DNA from 2 places in the Micromonospora fluostatini genome. Region 2 is predicted to be linked to the other one. Evidence: riboswitches for the same ligand, from Rfam matches in the RefSeq annotation. Region 2 holds a riboswitch; the other holds the start of a gene.
What was found. Region 2 has a riboswitch for cobalamin ahead of ACQUFX_RS10225 (ABC transporter substrate-binding protein). Riboswitches for the same ligand answer to the same signal wherever they lie in the genome.
Positions count from the first base shown of each region.

Region 1: another riboswitch for cobalamin. It lies ahead of metE (5-methyltetrahydropteroyltriglutamate--homocysteine S-methyltransferase); the one in region 2 lies ahead of ACQUFX_RS10225 (ABC transporter substrate-binding protein).

Region 1 covers NZ_CP191251.1:5,933,934-5,941,043, reverse strand. The annotation lists gene metE (5-methyltetrahydropteroyltriglutamate--homocysteine S-methyltransferase) at 1-1,828, opposite strand, end outside; cobalamin riboswitch at 1,941-2,151, opposite strand; tRNA gene ACQUFX_RS26400 (tRNA-Arg) at 2,670-2,742, opposite strand; tRNA gene ACQUFX_RS26395 (tRNA-Ser) at 2,777-2,867, opposite strand; gene ACQUFX_RS26390 (hypothetical protein) at 4,010-4,690, shown strand; gene ACQUFX_RS26385 (CPBP family intramembrane glutamic endopeptidase) at 4,885-5,655, opposite strand; gene ACQUFX_RS26380 (globin domain-containing protein) at 5,799-6,917, shown strand; gene ACQUFX_RS26375 (peptide deformylase) at 7,004-7,110, opposite strand, start outside.
Region 2 covers NZ_CP191251.1:2,379,521-2,386,630, forward strand. The annotation lists gene ACQUFX_RS10210 ((2Fe-2S) ferredoxin domain-containing protein) at 121-822, opposite strand; gene ACQUFX_RS10215 (ABC transporter ATP-binding protein) at 819-1,580, opposite strand; gene ACQUFX_RS10220 (FecCD family ABC transporter permease) at 1,580-2,602, opposite strand; gene ACQUFX_RS10225 (ABC transporter substrate-binding protein) at 2,641-3,615, opposite strand; cobalamin riboswitch at 3,657-3,839, opposite strand; gene ACQUFX_RS10230 (low temperature requirement protein A) at 3,876-6,224, opposite strand; gene ACQUFX_RS10235 (MFS transporter) at 6,670-7,110, shown strand, end outside.

The DNA of each region.
Region 1 (7,110 bases), 3.6 Mb from region 2:
GGTACGCCGGGTGGTCGGCGGCCCGCAGCGGCAGGGTCTCCCGCAGCGCCGGCTCGTCGACCTGGATGACCCGGATCCCGGCGGCCTCCAGGTCGCGGCACTCGTCGCGCAGGGCGAGCGCGACCTGGTCGGCGGTGTCCGCGAGAGGCTGGTCGTGGCGGACGAACGACCAGGCGAGGATCGTGACCGGGCCGGTGAGCATGCCCTTGACCGGCTTGCCGGTCAGCGACTGGGCGTAGCTGGACCACTCGACCGTCATGGGCGCCGGGCGGGCCACGTCCCCGTAGATGACCGGCGGGCGGACGCAGCGGGAGCCGTAGGACTGCACCCATCCGTGCTCGGTCGCGGCGAACCCGTCGAGCTGCTCGCCGAAGTACTGGACCATGTCGTTGCGTTCCGGTTCGCCGTGCACGAGCACGTCCAGGCCGAGTTGCTCCTGCAACCGGACGACGTGCTCGACCTCGGCGCGCATCCGCGCCGTGTAGCCGGCGTCGTCGAGGGTGCCGGCCCGGTGCGCGGCCCGGGTCCGGCGCAGCTCGCCGGTCTGCGGGAACGAGCCGATCGTGGTGGTGGGCAGCTCCGGCAACCGCAGCCGTTCCTGCTGGCGGGCGGCCCGCTCACCGTAGCCGCCGCGCTGCCGGTCGGCGGGGCCGAGCGCGGCGAGCCGGGCCCGGACGTCGTCGTTGCGCCACGCCGCCGGGGCGGGAGGCAGCGGCGCGGGCAGGTGCGCGGTGCCGTCGCGCAGCGCCCGACCGAGCAGGACGACCTCGTCCACCTTCTGCCGGGCGAACGCGAGCCGCTCGTACAGGTGCGCGTCGAGGCGGGTCTCGACGGACAGGTCGACCGGTACGTGCAGCAGCGAGCAGGACGTGGACACCGCGAAGTGGTCGGCCAGCCCGGCGACCGTCGCCCCGGCCGTGACGGCGGCGCGCAGGTCGGTCCGCCAGATGTTGTGCCCGTCGACCAGCCCGGCGACGATGGTCGTGCCGCGCAGGGGACCGGCGGCGGCGAGGCGCTCGAGGTTGCCCGGCCCGGCGACCAGGTCCAGGCCGATCGCCTCGACCGGGGTGGCCAGCAGCGTCGGCAGCGCGTCCCCGAGGTCACCGAAGTAGGTCGCGACGAAGATCCTGGGCCGGTGCGTGGCCTCACCGAGCCGGGTGTAGGCCCGCCGCAGGGCGTCGATCTCGGCCGGGCTGCGGTCGGCGACGTAGCCGGGTTCGTCGAGCTGCACCCAGGCCACACCCGCCTCGGCCAGCGAGGCGAGGATCCCGACATACGTGTCGACCAGGTCGTCGAGGCGGGCGAACGGGTCGTCGCCCTTGGCCAGCAGCAGGAACGTGGCCGGCCCGACCAGCACCGGCCGGGTGGTGACGCCCAGGTCCCGGGCCTCGCCGTACTCGCGCAGCGCCTTGGCCGGGTTCGGGGCGAAGACGGTGTCCGGGCCGATCTCCGGTACCAGGTAGTGGTAGTTGGTGGCGAACCACTTCGTCAGCTCCAACGCCGGCTCGGCGTCGACACCCCGGGCCATGGCGAAGTAGGTGTCCAGCTCGGAGAGGCCGAGCCGGGCGAAGCGGTGCGGGATCGCGCCGACGGCGACGGCGGTGTCGAGCATGTGGTCGTAGTAGGAGAAGGTGTTCGACGGGATCGCGTCGAGGCGGGCGTTGCGCAGCGTCCGCCAGACCTCGGCGCGCAGGGTGGCGCCGGTGCGCTCCAGGGCGGTGGCGTCGATGGTGCCGGCCCAGTAGGCCTCGACGGCCTTCTTCAGCTCGCGGTTGGCGCCGATGCGCGGGTACCCGAGCACGGTGCTCTGACCGAATGCGGTGCTCACAGGTGGTCCTTCCCTCGAGGTGCCCGGCGGGCACGGGAGGGGGAAGGCGGGGTGCGGCGAGGCACCGGCTTCCGCCCTGGCCCTCCCGAGGGACCGCCGGCGGCGCACACCGGCGGTGTGCGCAGCGCTGGCAGGTCTTCGGACTCGTGGGCGTGACACCTGGTCGCCTACTGGCCGTCGCTTCCCAGACCTTCCGGTCCAGTGCTCTGATGACGGCGGTCGTTCCCACTCACCGCTGCGGGGCAGTCCCGGTCTCGCACCGGGTTCCCTCTTACGACGCCCCACCCAACGAGGTGGGGCGAACCAGCACCACGCGTCATCGTACGGGCCCTACACCGCTTGTCGGACCACCGTGTCCCGACGTACGGGACGAGTCGGGCTGCCGTGTGGAAGCAGATGGGTGTGTTGCCGGTGAGGGTGCCGGTGCCGTGGACGCGTAGAGAATTGTTTGTCCGTTGCCGAGGACGGCGGCCCATCGGTGTGGCGAGGGGCCAGGGCGCTCACCGGGTGGTGGCGGGTGTCGTAGCCGGGGCGGGTGGCGCCGCCGACGAGGAAGACGAGGACGAAGAGGGCACTGCCCGCGATGCCGGCACCGAGCGTCCAGGTCATCCCGGCAACATAGCCGGTAGTGGAAACCCCGACCGGTGCTCAGGTGGCCGGCGGTGGCACGGCCGGGGTCATGATCAAGAACCACCCGGACGCGACGGCCACCGCTGGACGGGCCAGGACATGAGGGATGCTCGTCGCACGAGCACCCACCGAGCACCCAACCGACCACAAGGGACGGATAAGTGAAGGGGCCTGACTGCCATCCCGGCAGGTCAGACCCCTTGTGATCTTGTGCGCCCGAAGGGACTCGAACCCCTAACCTTCTGATCCGTAGTCAGATGCTCTATCCGTTGAGCTACGGGCGCTGGTGCTCGGCCAGTCTACACACCGGCTTTCGCGCGGAGACTCCGGGATTCGAACCCGGGAGGGGCTTTAAGACCCCAACCGCATTAGCAGTGCGGCGCCATAGACCAGACTAGGCGAAGTCTCCCTGGTGGCCTGCAGACCACCGCGCCTGAGAATACAGGCCCCCACCCACCCGGGGCAAAGCGACTATCCCGCCCGCCGTGCCGCGCCCTGCCGCCGTCGACCGCCGGCCGCATCTTTCCCGGTGGGACGCCCGGATCGGGGCTACCCTCCATCGATATGGAGGAGCAGCCGCCCAGCGACCAGCCCCGCCGACCGAGCCGCAGACCCCGAGCCGGTACGCCCGGAAGCCGCCCGCCGGAGGCGAGCTTCACCCCGCCACCGGCGCGGCCCGGGGAACCGGAGCCGACCGAGCCGCAGCGGAAGCCGACGCGCCGGGCGAAGGCGGCCCCGACCGTGCTCTTCCAGCCTCCACAGGATCCCCCGCCCGACGGTACGGCTCCCGTACCGCGCCGCCGGGCGGCCTCGTCGAGCCGCGCGACCACCACCGCACCGCCGCCGACCGAGCCCTCGCCGGGCGGCGAGCAGGTCGAGCCGACACCCAGCCGGAAGCAGGTCGAGCCCACGCCGGCCGGTGAGTCGGCCGGTCCGGTGACGGGACCGGAGCCGACCGCCGGGGCGGAGAGTGAGTCGGAACACAGCGGCGGCCCGACCGGCGATGATCCCGTACCGGCCCGCAGCGCCCCCGCGCGCGGCAGGTCGACCTCCGGGTCCACGACGGCGACCGGACGAAGGACCCCGGCCCGCAGGAGCACCGCCGCGAGCCGGGTCACGCCCCCCGGCGAGCAGCCCACCGGGGCCACCGAGGGGAACACACCCACGGAGAAGGCGACCCCGCCCGCCGAGAAGGCGACCGCCCGCACCCGGAAGACACCCACCACCCGGACGGGCGCCACCACCCGGAAGGCGCCCGCCCGCCGGACGGCCACGCCGCCGGAGGCGGTCACCGGGTCCCCGCCGGCCGGTACGGCACCGGTCGGCCCGTCCACCCCACCGGACCTCGAACAGCGTCCCGAAGGCGAACCGCCGAACGTCGCGGAGCGTCCTCCCCACAGACAGCGACCCGAGACCGGGCCGCCGGCTGTCGCGCGGCGACCCCACAACGGACCGGCGGACGTCGCGCAGCGACCCGAGGACGAGCCGCCGGACGTCGCGCAGCGGCCCAGACCAGTAGACGCGCAGCTCCCCGACGGCGAGCCGACGGAAGTGCACCGGCCTGAGAGCGGGCCGGCGAACGGGCGTACCGGGGAAGGTGGCCTGCGGTGGACGGCCGGGCGGCTGCGCGACCGGCCGGAGTTCGCGCCGGAGTTGCTCGCCCTGGCGGCCGTCGAGGTGCGGGGGCCGGCCGCGCGGGCCTGGGTCGACGAGGTGCGGGCGGTGTACCCGCAGGCCGACGCGGCCGGGCTGGCCCGGCTCGCCACCCGGCGCTTCGTGCGGCGGGCCGGCGTGGGTGGGGCGGCGGCCACGACGGCCGGGCTGCTCGCCCCGGCGGTGGAGGTGGCGGCGGTGCTCTGGGCGCAGGCCGACCTGGTGTTGCACCTCGCGGCGGCCTACGGCCGGGACCCGGGTCACCCGGACCGGGCGGTCGAGTTGCTGGTGCTGACCCGGGTGCACGCGGACAGCGACCGGGCGCGGGCGGCGCTGGACGCGGCCACCGAGGCGGTCCGGGACCCGGACGGTGACCCTCGGCCGGCGGCGGGGCCGTGGCCGGCGGCGCTGGGGGCGGCGTGGCGGTTGGCGGGGCCCCTGACCGGCGGAGGTTGGCTGCCGGTCCGGCTCGCCGCGCGCCTGCTGCCGGGCGCTACGGTGCTGGCTGCGGCGGCCGGGGCCGATGCCGCGACGCGACGGCTCGCCGCCCGCGCGGTCGCCGCCTACCGGGCCGGCTGACCCGGTCCGACCCGCCGGGGGCCGCCGGCACCTTTCCGGCCGCGCGCCCCGCGTCGGGCGGACGCACGGGTCGTCACGGCTCGGCAGCGGTCCCACCACCGGGAACAGCGGGCAGGGCAGGGACGGCGGGCAGGGCAGGGACGGCGGGCAGGGCAGGGACGGCGGGACGGATCCGGTCAGCGCGGCGGGAGGGGTCAGAGCCAGTCGAACCATTCGCGGGGCAGCAGCGAGTAGCCGACGAAGGCCACGATGTCGAGCAGCGTGTGCGCCACGACCAGCGGCATCACCCGCCGGGTCCGCAGGAAGAAGTACGTGAAGACGATGCCCATCACCACGTTGCCGACGAACGCCCCGAAACCCTGGTACAGGTGGTAGGTGCCGCGCAGGACGGCGCTGGTCGCGATGATCACGCCGACCCGCCACTGGAGCTGCCGCAGCCGGGTGACCAGGTACCCGACCACGATCACCTCTTCCAGCACGGCGTTCTTCACGGCGGCGAGGATCAGCACCGGCACCGCCCACCAGTAGTCCGGTAGCGCCGCCGGCACCAGGCTGGCGTTGAGGCCGAGGTGCGCCGCCACCCAGAACAGCGCCAGGCCGGGCAGGCCGATCAGCGCCGCCAGCCCGGCGCCCCGGGCCAGGTCCGACCCGGGCCGCCGGCCGTCCAGGCCGAGGGTGCGGATCGCGTCGCCGGGGTCGCGGTTGACCAGGTGTACGGCGAGCAGCACCGGCAGCATCGCGAAGGCGAGACCGAGCAGTTGGTACGTCAGGTCCAGGTACGGCCGGGGTGACGCGGAGGTGTTCAGGGCGGCGGTCTGTCTCGACAGTCCGCCCTCGGCGGTCAGCTTGGCGATGATGGAGACCATCGCGTACACCGCCGACTGACCGAGCGAGAGCCCGAGGACCAGCAACGTTTCGGTGCCGAGGGTCCGTCGGGACGCCTGGCGGGTGAGCTCGACCGTCACCGCACCACTGTGCCCGACGCGGCGGCCCGCCGGCAGGGGCAAGGTCACCAGTGTGAGCCGGTCGCACATTCTGTGCGACCGCTGTGCACGCTCCGTACCCATCCTGTGATGGCCCGATCGCCGTCACCCGAGGGAGCGTGCCAGTGGAGCACTTCGCGCGGCTGCTGAAGGAGAGCTGGACCCTGGTCGAGTCCGACCGGGAACGGCTGAGTGGACACTTCTACGCGCGGCTCTTCCTCCTCGACCCGGAGCTGCGCAAGCTGTTCCCGGCGGAGATGTCCGGGCAGGGTGACCGGCTGCTGGAGGCGATCGTCACCGCGACGCAGACCGTCGACGACCCGGAGAGCTTCGACGAGTACCTGCGCGCGCTGGGCCGGGACCACCGCAAGTACCACGTCGACCCGGAGCACTACGCGACCATGGGCGTCGCCCTGATGGACGCGCTGCGCAGCACCGCCGGTGACGACTGGAACCTGGAGTACGACCAGGCGTGGCGGGACGCGTACGCGGCGATCTCGGCGAAGATGATGGCCGGGGCGCAGGACGACCCGAACCCGCCGTTCTGGCACGGCGAGGTGCTGACCCACGAGCGGGTCGGCCCCGACACGGCGGTGCTGACCTGCCGCGCGTTGCAGTACCCGCTGCCCTGGCGGGCCGGCCAGTACGTCAGCGTCGAGGTGCCCCGGTACCTGCCCCGGGTGTGGCGGACGTACTCGGTGGCGAACGCCCCCAACGAGGACAACGTGCTGGAGTTCCACGTCCGCACGCCGACCGGGGCGGGCTGGCTCTCCGGTGCCCTGGTCCGCCGGGTCCGCCCCGGTGACCTGCTCCGGCTGGCCGCGCCGATGGGGTCGATGACGCTGGACCGGTCCTCCACCCGGGACATCCTGGCCGTGGCGGGCGGGGTGGGGCTGGCCCCGGTCAAGGCGCTGGTCGAGGAGCTGGCCACGTACAACCGGACCCGCTGGGTGCACGTCTTCTACGGGGCGCGCCGCCCGGCGGACCTGTACGCCCTGCCGGCGCTGCGCGAGCTGGTCGAGGCGCACCCGTGGCTGTCGGTGACCCCGGCGTGCAGCGAGGACCCCGACTTCGACGGCGAGCAGGGTGCCATCTCCGACGTGGTCACCCGGTACGGCCCGTGGACCAACCACGACTGTTACGTCTCCGGCTCGGCGCGGATGGTCCGGGCCACCCTGCGGGCGCTCGCCGAGGACGAGGTCCCGCCGTCGCACATCCGGTACGACACCTTCGGCAACCTCTGACGACTTTCCTCCCCCCAATGCCGGGTCGCGTGCCCCTGCCCCCTGGGGCACGCGACCCGGCCCCCGTTCCCGGGGGCGGTCGCGGGTCAGTACCGCCAGGGGTGGCCGGTCTCCCGGTACTCCTCGACCGGCACCAGGGGCACGCCCGGTGCCATCCGGTCGACGTAGAGGCGTCCGTCGAGGTGGTCGACCT
Region 2 (7,110 bases):
GGCCGTCTGCCATCGGCTCCGGGGTCGTCCCGCCGGCCCCCGGCTCCGCCCGCCGGCCCCCGGCCTCCGCCCGGCCGGACGGGGCCCCGGGGCACCGGCACCGGCCGCGCCCCGGGCGGGTCAGCCCCGGGGCGGCCGGTCGTCGACGGGCCGGCCGTCGCGCAGGTGCTCGTCGGCGATGCGGGTCGCCGTCGACCGGTCGACCCGTTCGTACCAGACGTCGTCGGGGTGCACCACGACGAGCGGGCCGAGGTCGCACGGGAACAGGCAGCCGGTGGCGGTGACCAGCACGTCGTCGTCGCCGAGGCGGTGCTCGGCCAGCCGGTCGGCCAGCGCCGCCGTCACCTCGTTGGCCCCGTACGCGGTGCAGCGGGGCCCCCGGCAGACGAGCACGTGCCGCCGGTGGCGGGTGATCCGGGACCAGGCCGGGCTCCGGAACGGACCGGGGTTGCCGGCCAGCTCGGTGAGCGGACCGGCGACGGCGGCGACGACCGCGGTGACCAGTGCGGGCTGCCCGGCCAGGGGCGCGGTGACCACGATCCGGGGGGCCCGGTCGCGGTGCTGCCGCCAGTGCGCCACCGCGCGCCGGAGCCAGGTGTCCAGGTAGCGGTCGGGGGGCAGGTGGGCCGGCACCAGCACCACCTCGTCCGCGTCGGCCGCCGCGTCGAGCGCGACGTGCAGCGACGGCGCGGCGCCGTCGAGGAAGCAGCCCCGCACCGGCTCGCCGAGGGCCCCGGCGACCGCCTCGGCGAGCCGGTGGACCGCGTCGTGGCCGCCGTGGTGGGTCACCGACCGGGCCACGAGGAGCACCTGCCGGGTCATGCGGCCGGCGGCCGGTAGTGGATCACGGTGCGGCCGTCGTGCACCCCGACCTCCGCCTCGACGCCGAACACGTCGGCGAGCAGGGGCGGGGTGAGCACCTGCCCCGGGGCCCCCGAGGCGACGACGCGGCCGGCGTCCAGGACCACGACGGTGTCGCAGAACATGGCGGCCAGGTTCAGGTCGTGCAGCGCGGCCAGGGTGGTGATCCCGGCCCGGCGGACCAGGTGCAGCAGTTGCAACTGGTGGCCGATGTCGAGGTGGTTGGTGGGCTCGTCGAGCAGCAGCAGCTCCGGCTCCTGGGCCAGCGCGCGGGCGAGCTGGACGCGCTGCCGTTCCCCACCGGAGAGGGTCTGCCACTTGCGGTGCTCGAAGCCGGTCAGGTCGACGTGGGCGAGCACCTCGACCGCCCTGGCCCGCTCGGTGGCGCTGTCCGACCAACGGGACCGCCGGTGCGGGATCCGACCGAGCAGCACCACGTCGAGCACGGTCAGGTCCAGGTCGGTCTCGGCGTGCTGGGCGAGCAGCGCGATCCGGCGGGCGACGGCGAGCCGCCGCAGCCGCGCGACGGCGTCGCCGTCGATGGTCACCTGTCCGCTGGTGGGGCGGAGCAGCCCGGCGACCACCCGCAGCAGGGTGGTCTTGCCGGAGCCGTTGGGGCCGAGCAGCCCGACCAGGCTGCCGGCCGGCGCCGTGCAGGTGACCCGGTCGAGGATGCGGGCGGCCGGCACCGCCCACGACACTCCGGAGACGTCCAGCATCAGCCCCGTACCTCCCGGCGTCGCAGCAGGATCACGAAGGCGGGCACCCCGAGGAGCGCGGTGAGCACGCCGACCGGCAGCTCGCGCGGCTCGAACAGCGTCCGCGCGGCGGTGTCCACCCAGATCAGGAAGATCGCGCCGGCCAGCGCCACGACCGGCAGCAGCCGCCGGTGGTCCGGGCCGGTCAGCAGGCGGGCGGCGTGCGGCATGATCAGCCCGACGAACCCGATCGCCCCGCTCATCGCGACCAGCACGGCGGTCAGCAGCGCGGTGGCCACCAGCAGCAGCCACCGGACCCGGGTCACGTCCACCCCGAGGGTGGCCGCGGCCTCCTCGCCGAAGGCGAAGGCGTCGAGCGCGCGGGCGTGCCAGCCGATCAGCCCCAGGACGACCACCAGCACCGGCGCCGCCCAGGCCAGCTCCGCCCAGCCGGCCCGGGCCAGCGAGCCGGACAGCCAGAACGTGATGCTCTGCGTGGCGTGCGGGTCCCCCACCCAGATGATCACGAAGGAGGTCAGCGCGGCGCAGAGCTGCGCCACCGCCACCCCCATCAGCACCACCCGGGTCGGGGCGAGCGCCGCGCGGCGGCCCGCGACCGCGACCACCGCCGCGAAGGCGGTGAGCGCGCCGACGAAGGCGCCGCCGCCCACGGCGACCACGCCGCTGCCCACCCCGGCCACGATCACCAGGACCGCGCCGAGCGACGCCCCCGACGAGACACCCAGCAGGTACGGGTCGGCCAGCGGGTTGCGGGTGACGGTCTGCATGACCGCTCCCGCCGTGGCGAGCCCGGCGCCGACGGCCGCGGCGCCGAGCACCCGGGGCAGGCGCAGGTCCCACACGATGTGCTCGCGCAGCGGCGTCACGTCGGACCGGGCCAGCCCGAGGTGGTCGGCGACGACCCGCCACACCGTACCGATGGAGAGCTCCGCCGGGCCGATCGTGACGGCCGCGCCGACCGAGGCGAGCAGCCCCACCGTGAGGACGACCAGGACCACGGCCGGGCCGGCGGCCCGCACCACCGGGGTACGGGTGGCGGCCGGCCGTGGGACGACGGCGGTCAGCTCCCGGCCCCGGCCGCCGACGCGGTCAACCCCTGCGTCAGGGCCTCCACGCCGAGCACGTTGCGCACGCCGGCGGAGGTGGCGGAGAAGGGGATGACCACGTACCGCTGCTGCCGGACCGCCGACAGGTTGCGCAGGGTGGTGTGACCGGCCAGGAAGGTCTTCTTCCGCGCGGCGGGATCCCAGCGCGCGTCGACCAGCACGATGACGTCGGGATCGCGCTCGGCGACGACCTCCCAACTGGTGTCGGCCCAGCGGCCGGTGACGTCGGCGAAGACGTTGGTCACCCCGGCCGCCGACATGATCATGTTCGGGGCGCCGCAGCACGCGCCGACGCTGGGGGCGTCGCTGCCGCCGTCCCACCACATCACCCGGGCGCTTGGCGCGGCGGCGGCGGCCGTCGTGATCCGGGCCCGGTGCTCGGCGACGAGGGCCTCGGCACGGTCGGTCACCCCGAAGATCGCGGCGATCTCCCGGATCTCGCCGAAGACGTCGTCGATCCGCAGCGTCGCGGGTCGGGTCTCCGCCGGGCAGCCCGCCGGTGAGAGGTACGTGCCGACGCCCAGGTGCTGCCAACTCTCGCGGTCGCCGACGCCCTCGGCACCGAACGCGCTGGCGAAGGAGGCGTAGACGAAGTCCGGCTCGACCTCGAGCAGCCTCTCCCGGGCCGGGTACTCCTCGGCCAGGACCGGGACCTGCGCGTACGCGGCGGCGTAGGCGGGCAGGATCTCGTCGTCCAGGTACGCCGTGCCGACCATCCGGTCCTGCAGGCCGAGGGCCAGCATGATCTCCGTGGCGGGCTGGTTCATCGTCACCACCCGGGCGGGCGGCTCCGGGATCGCGACCGGCGTGCCGCAGTTGGTCACGACCGCCCCGGCGGAATCCGAGCCGGCGGGGGCCTCCTGGTCGACGGCGCAGCCACCGAGCAGGACGACGAGAACGGACAGGGGCGCGGCAACGCGCCAGAGCATGGGGATCCGCACAGCGGGACCGCCTTCCAGCACCTCGTGGACGGGTCGAACGTGCCGTGGCCGGTCTCCTGGCTGACGGGTACCACACCGACGGCCGGCCTTCCCGAGCGTGAACGCTCAGTGACCTCCACGGAGGACAAGGGCCGTCGGCTTCCCGATCACAGTGGCGAGGGCCGCGCCGGTACCGCACCGGCTTCCCGAACACCACGGCGGCCACACCCTACCTCCCGCCCCACCTCCCCGGGAACGCCGCCGGCGGCTCAGGCGGCCGGGCGGGGCTCGCGGGTGCGGGGGTCACCGCCGTGCAGCACCTCCAGGGCGGCGAAGACGACGCCGAGCCCGGTGAGCAGGACGAGGGGCCAGACCGGGGGCAGCAGGAGGGTGAGTGGGGCCAGCGCGGCGACGACGAACGCGCCGAGCACCCGGTGCCAGCTCAGCACGTGCCACATCCGCCACCAGTACCACTGGTTGGCGGCCAGGTACAGCGCCACGCCCAGGTAGAGGGCGTAGTGCCCGTAGACGTTGACGGTCCGCCCCGGCACCAGGATCTGGCGCAGGCTGAAGGCGACCAGCATCACCCCGGCGACCATGGGCAGGTGCAGGTACGTGAAGGCGTCCCGGGCGAGCAGCGTCCGCGCCCGGCCGGTCCGGGCCTTCAGGGCCAGTCGCGCGGCGTCGATGGTGGTGAAGTACGCCCACCACAGCGTCCCGATGGCCAGCGCCCCCACCACGACGAGCGCCAGGACGGTGACCGAGACCGGCCGCCCGCTCGCGGCGAGGCCCACGGAGATGATGGCCTCGCCGAAGGCGATGAGCATGATGAGCGCGTACCGGTCGACCCAGTGCCGCACCGACTGCACCCGCCAGGTGTCGCCGCCCCACCAGTAGGCGCCGACGTACTGCACGAGCAGGGCCGCGACCCACAGCAGGGTGACGCCCAGGCTGCCGGAGACCACCACGGGCGTCGCCACCTCCAGGGCCATGATGCTCGCCAGGATCACGAGCGCGGCGCCGGAGGGCAGGACGACCCGGCGCGCGACGGAGCGCAGCACGGCGTTCGTGCGGGACACCTGCCAGAGCAGCACGCCCTGGATGGCCTGCCCGGCGACGTAACACACCACGATGAGCGAGGAGCCGTGCAGGCCACCCCGGTCGGGACCGAAGGCCTGGGGGATGGCGAACCCGAGCACGAGGATCGCCGTGGCGGTCCCGATGGTGCTGAACCGGACCAGGGCGGTCTCGGTGCGGACGATGTTGGCCAGCCAGGAGTACGAGATCCACGCCCACCAGAGCAGGGCGAGCAGGGTCAGGCCCCGGACGATGCCGAGCAGCGACGGGTGCCGGGTCATCAGCAGCGTCACCTGGATGAACGCGAAGACGAACACCAGGTCGACGAAGAGTTCCCGGGGAGAGACCCCACCGAGTCGGGCCGCCTCGGGCTCGACCAGGTGGTGCAGCGCCTCGTGCCGGCGGCGGAAGATCGTCCGGTCGGCGACCGCCATCGCGGCGACCCCGACGGCGAGCAACGCCAGCGCGCCCACGGCGGGGGCGCCGGCGGCCAGCGGAAACAGGGCCAGGAGCAGCCCGATGCCGGTCAGCGGGCTGCGGCCGATGAGCCGTGCCGTCCGCCACTCGAAGGCGACCAGCGCGAGCAGGTAGAGCAGCACCCCCCCGAAAAGGGTCAGGACGCTCGTGTCGTCCCAGAGGCGGTCGGCCTCCCCCACCGCGACGGCGACGGCGTGTTTCAGCCCGAGGGCGAAGATGATCAGACCGGCGATCATGGGCAGGTGCAGTCCGAGGTAGGCGTCGCGCGCCAGCCGGGTCCGGGCCGCGCCCCGGGTCCGCCACAGCCCGTGTTCGGCGAGCATCTTCGCCAGGTCGAAGTAGGTCCACCACAGCCCGGACACGATGATCATGCCCAGGGTGGCGGCGGCGGCAACGTCCCAGGTGACCGGCTTGTCCACGCCGACCCCCCGGCTCGCCCCGATCGAGATGATCGTCTCGCCGAGCGCCACCAGGATGATCACGGCATGCCGTTCGGCCAGGTGCCACGGCGACACGATCTGCCAGGTGCCCCGGCCGACCCCGGCGAAGATGACGAAGTCGACGCCGAGCGCGCCGGCGAACAGGACGACCCGGACGAGGTTCCCGTCGACCCGCTCGGGCAGGCTCGGTGGGAGCAGCGCGGCGACGAGCAGCATCGCCCCGGCCGCGAGGAAGGCCAGCCACACCAGCACGGTCCGCCGCCGGCCGGCCGCGCCGCCGCGCTGGTGGTAGGTGAGCACCGCCAGGACGCAGAACCGGATCAGGAGGTAGCCGCCGACCACCACGACCGGACCGGACAGGTTGCCGGGCACGTCGGCGAACGTCTCCGGTACGGCGACCCCGATCACCAGCACCGCGGTCGCCACCCCGGTCATCAGCAGCGGCATGCCGCCCCGGTCGGCGTGCAGGACGTTGCCGAGCCAGGCGCAGGACGTCCAGCAGTGCCACAGCAGCAGGATCACCAGGACCCCGCGGATCGTGCCGAGGACGCTCAGGTCGGCCGACATCAGCGTGGCCACCTTCAGGAAGGCGAACACGAAGAACAGGTCGACGAAGAGCTCCATCCAGCTCACGTCACCCTCGGCACCGGGGTCCCGGCCCACCGGCCGGACACCGCCGGCACTCGGATGCGGACGTGGGCCGTCGTCGGACACCTGTTCACTCTGGCAAGCACCACCGCCGGCCGCAGGCGGTTCGCCGGAGCGGAGGCGGCCGACCGGCGGCACCACACCCACGGGTACCGGGCTCCTCCCCGGTGGGGCGACCGGGCCGTGGTCGGCCCACCGGGTCGGGGCACCGGGCCCTCAGGCGGGCGGTGTCACGGGCGGGTCGACCCGATCGGCTCCCGGACCAGGGTCGCGTCGACGTAGCAGTAACGCCACTGCTCACCCGGCCACGGCGAACGTCCCGACGGGGTCGCCGACGACATCGACGCGTTGCTCCGCGAGAATCGCTGAGCACACCGCCGCACCCGGTCGGCGGTGCGCCCGGCGGGAGCGAGGAGCGCGCATGTCGAAGGTGTCCACGGGCCCGGCCGAGCCCGTCGTGCCGGTGTCGGCCGGGCCGCCGGCTCCGAGGTGGTCCGCGTGGCGGGTCGTGGTCGGCTTCGGGATGGTCAGCCTGGCCGCCGACATGGTCTACGAGGGCGCGCGGTCGATCACGGGGCCGCTGCTGGGCGCGCTGGGCGCCTCGGCCCTGGTCGTGGGCCTGGTGGCCGGTGCCGGGGAGGCCATGGCCCTGCTGCTGCGCCTGGCCTTCGGGCCGCTGGCCGACCGTACCGGCCGGTACTGGTCCCTGACGCTGGCCGGGTACGCGGTGACCGCCGTCTGTGTGCCGCTCCTCGCCGTGGCGCCCTTCCTCGGCGGCGCCGGCCTGCTGGTCGCCGCCGCGCTGATCCTGGCCGAGCGCGCCGGCAAGGCCGTGCGCAGCCCGGCCAAGTCGGCGTTGCTG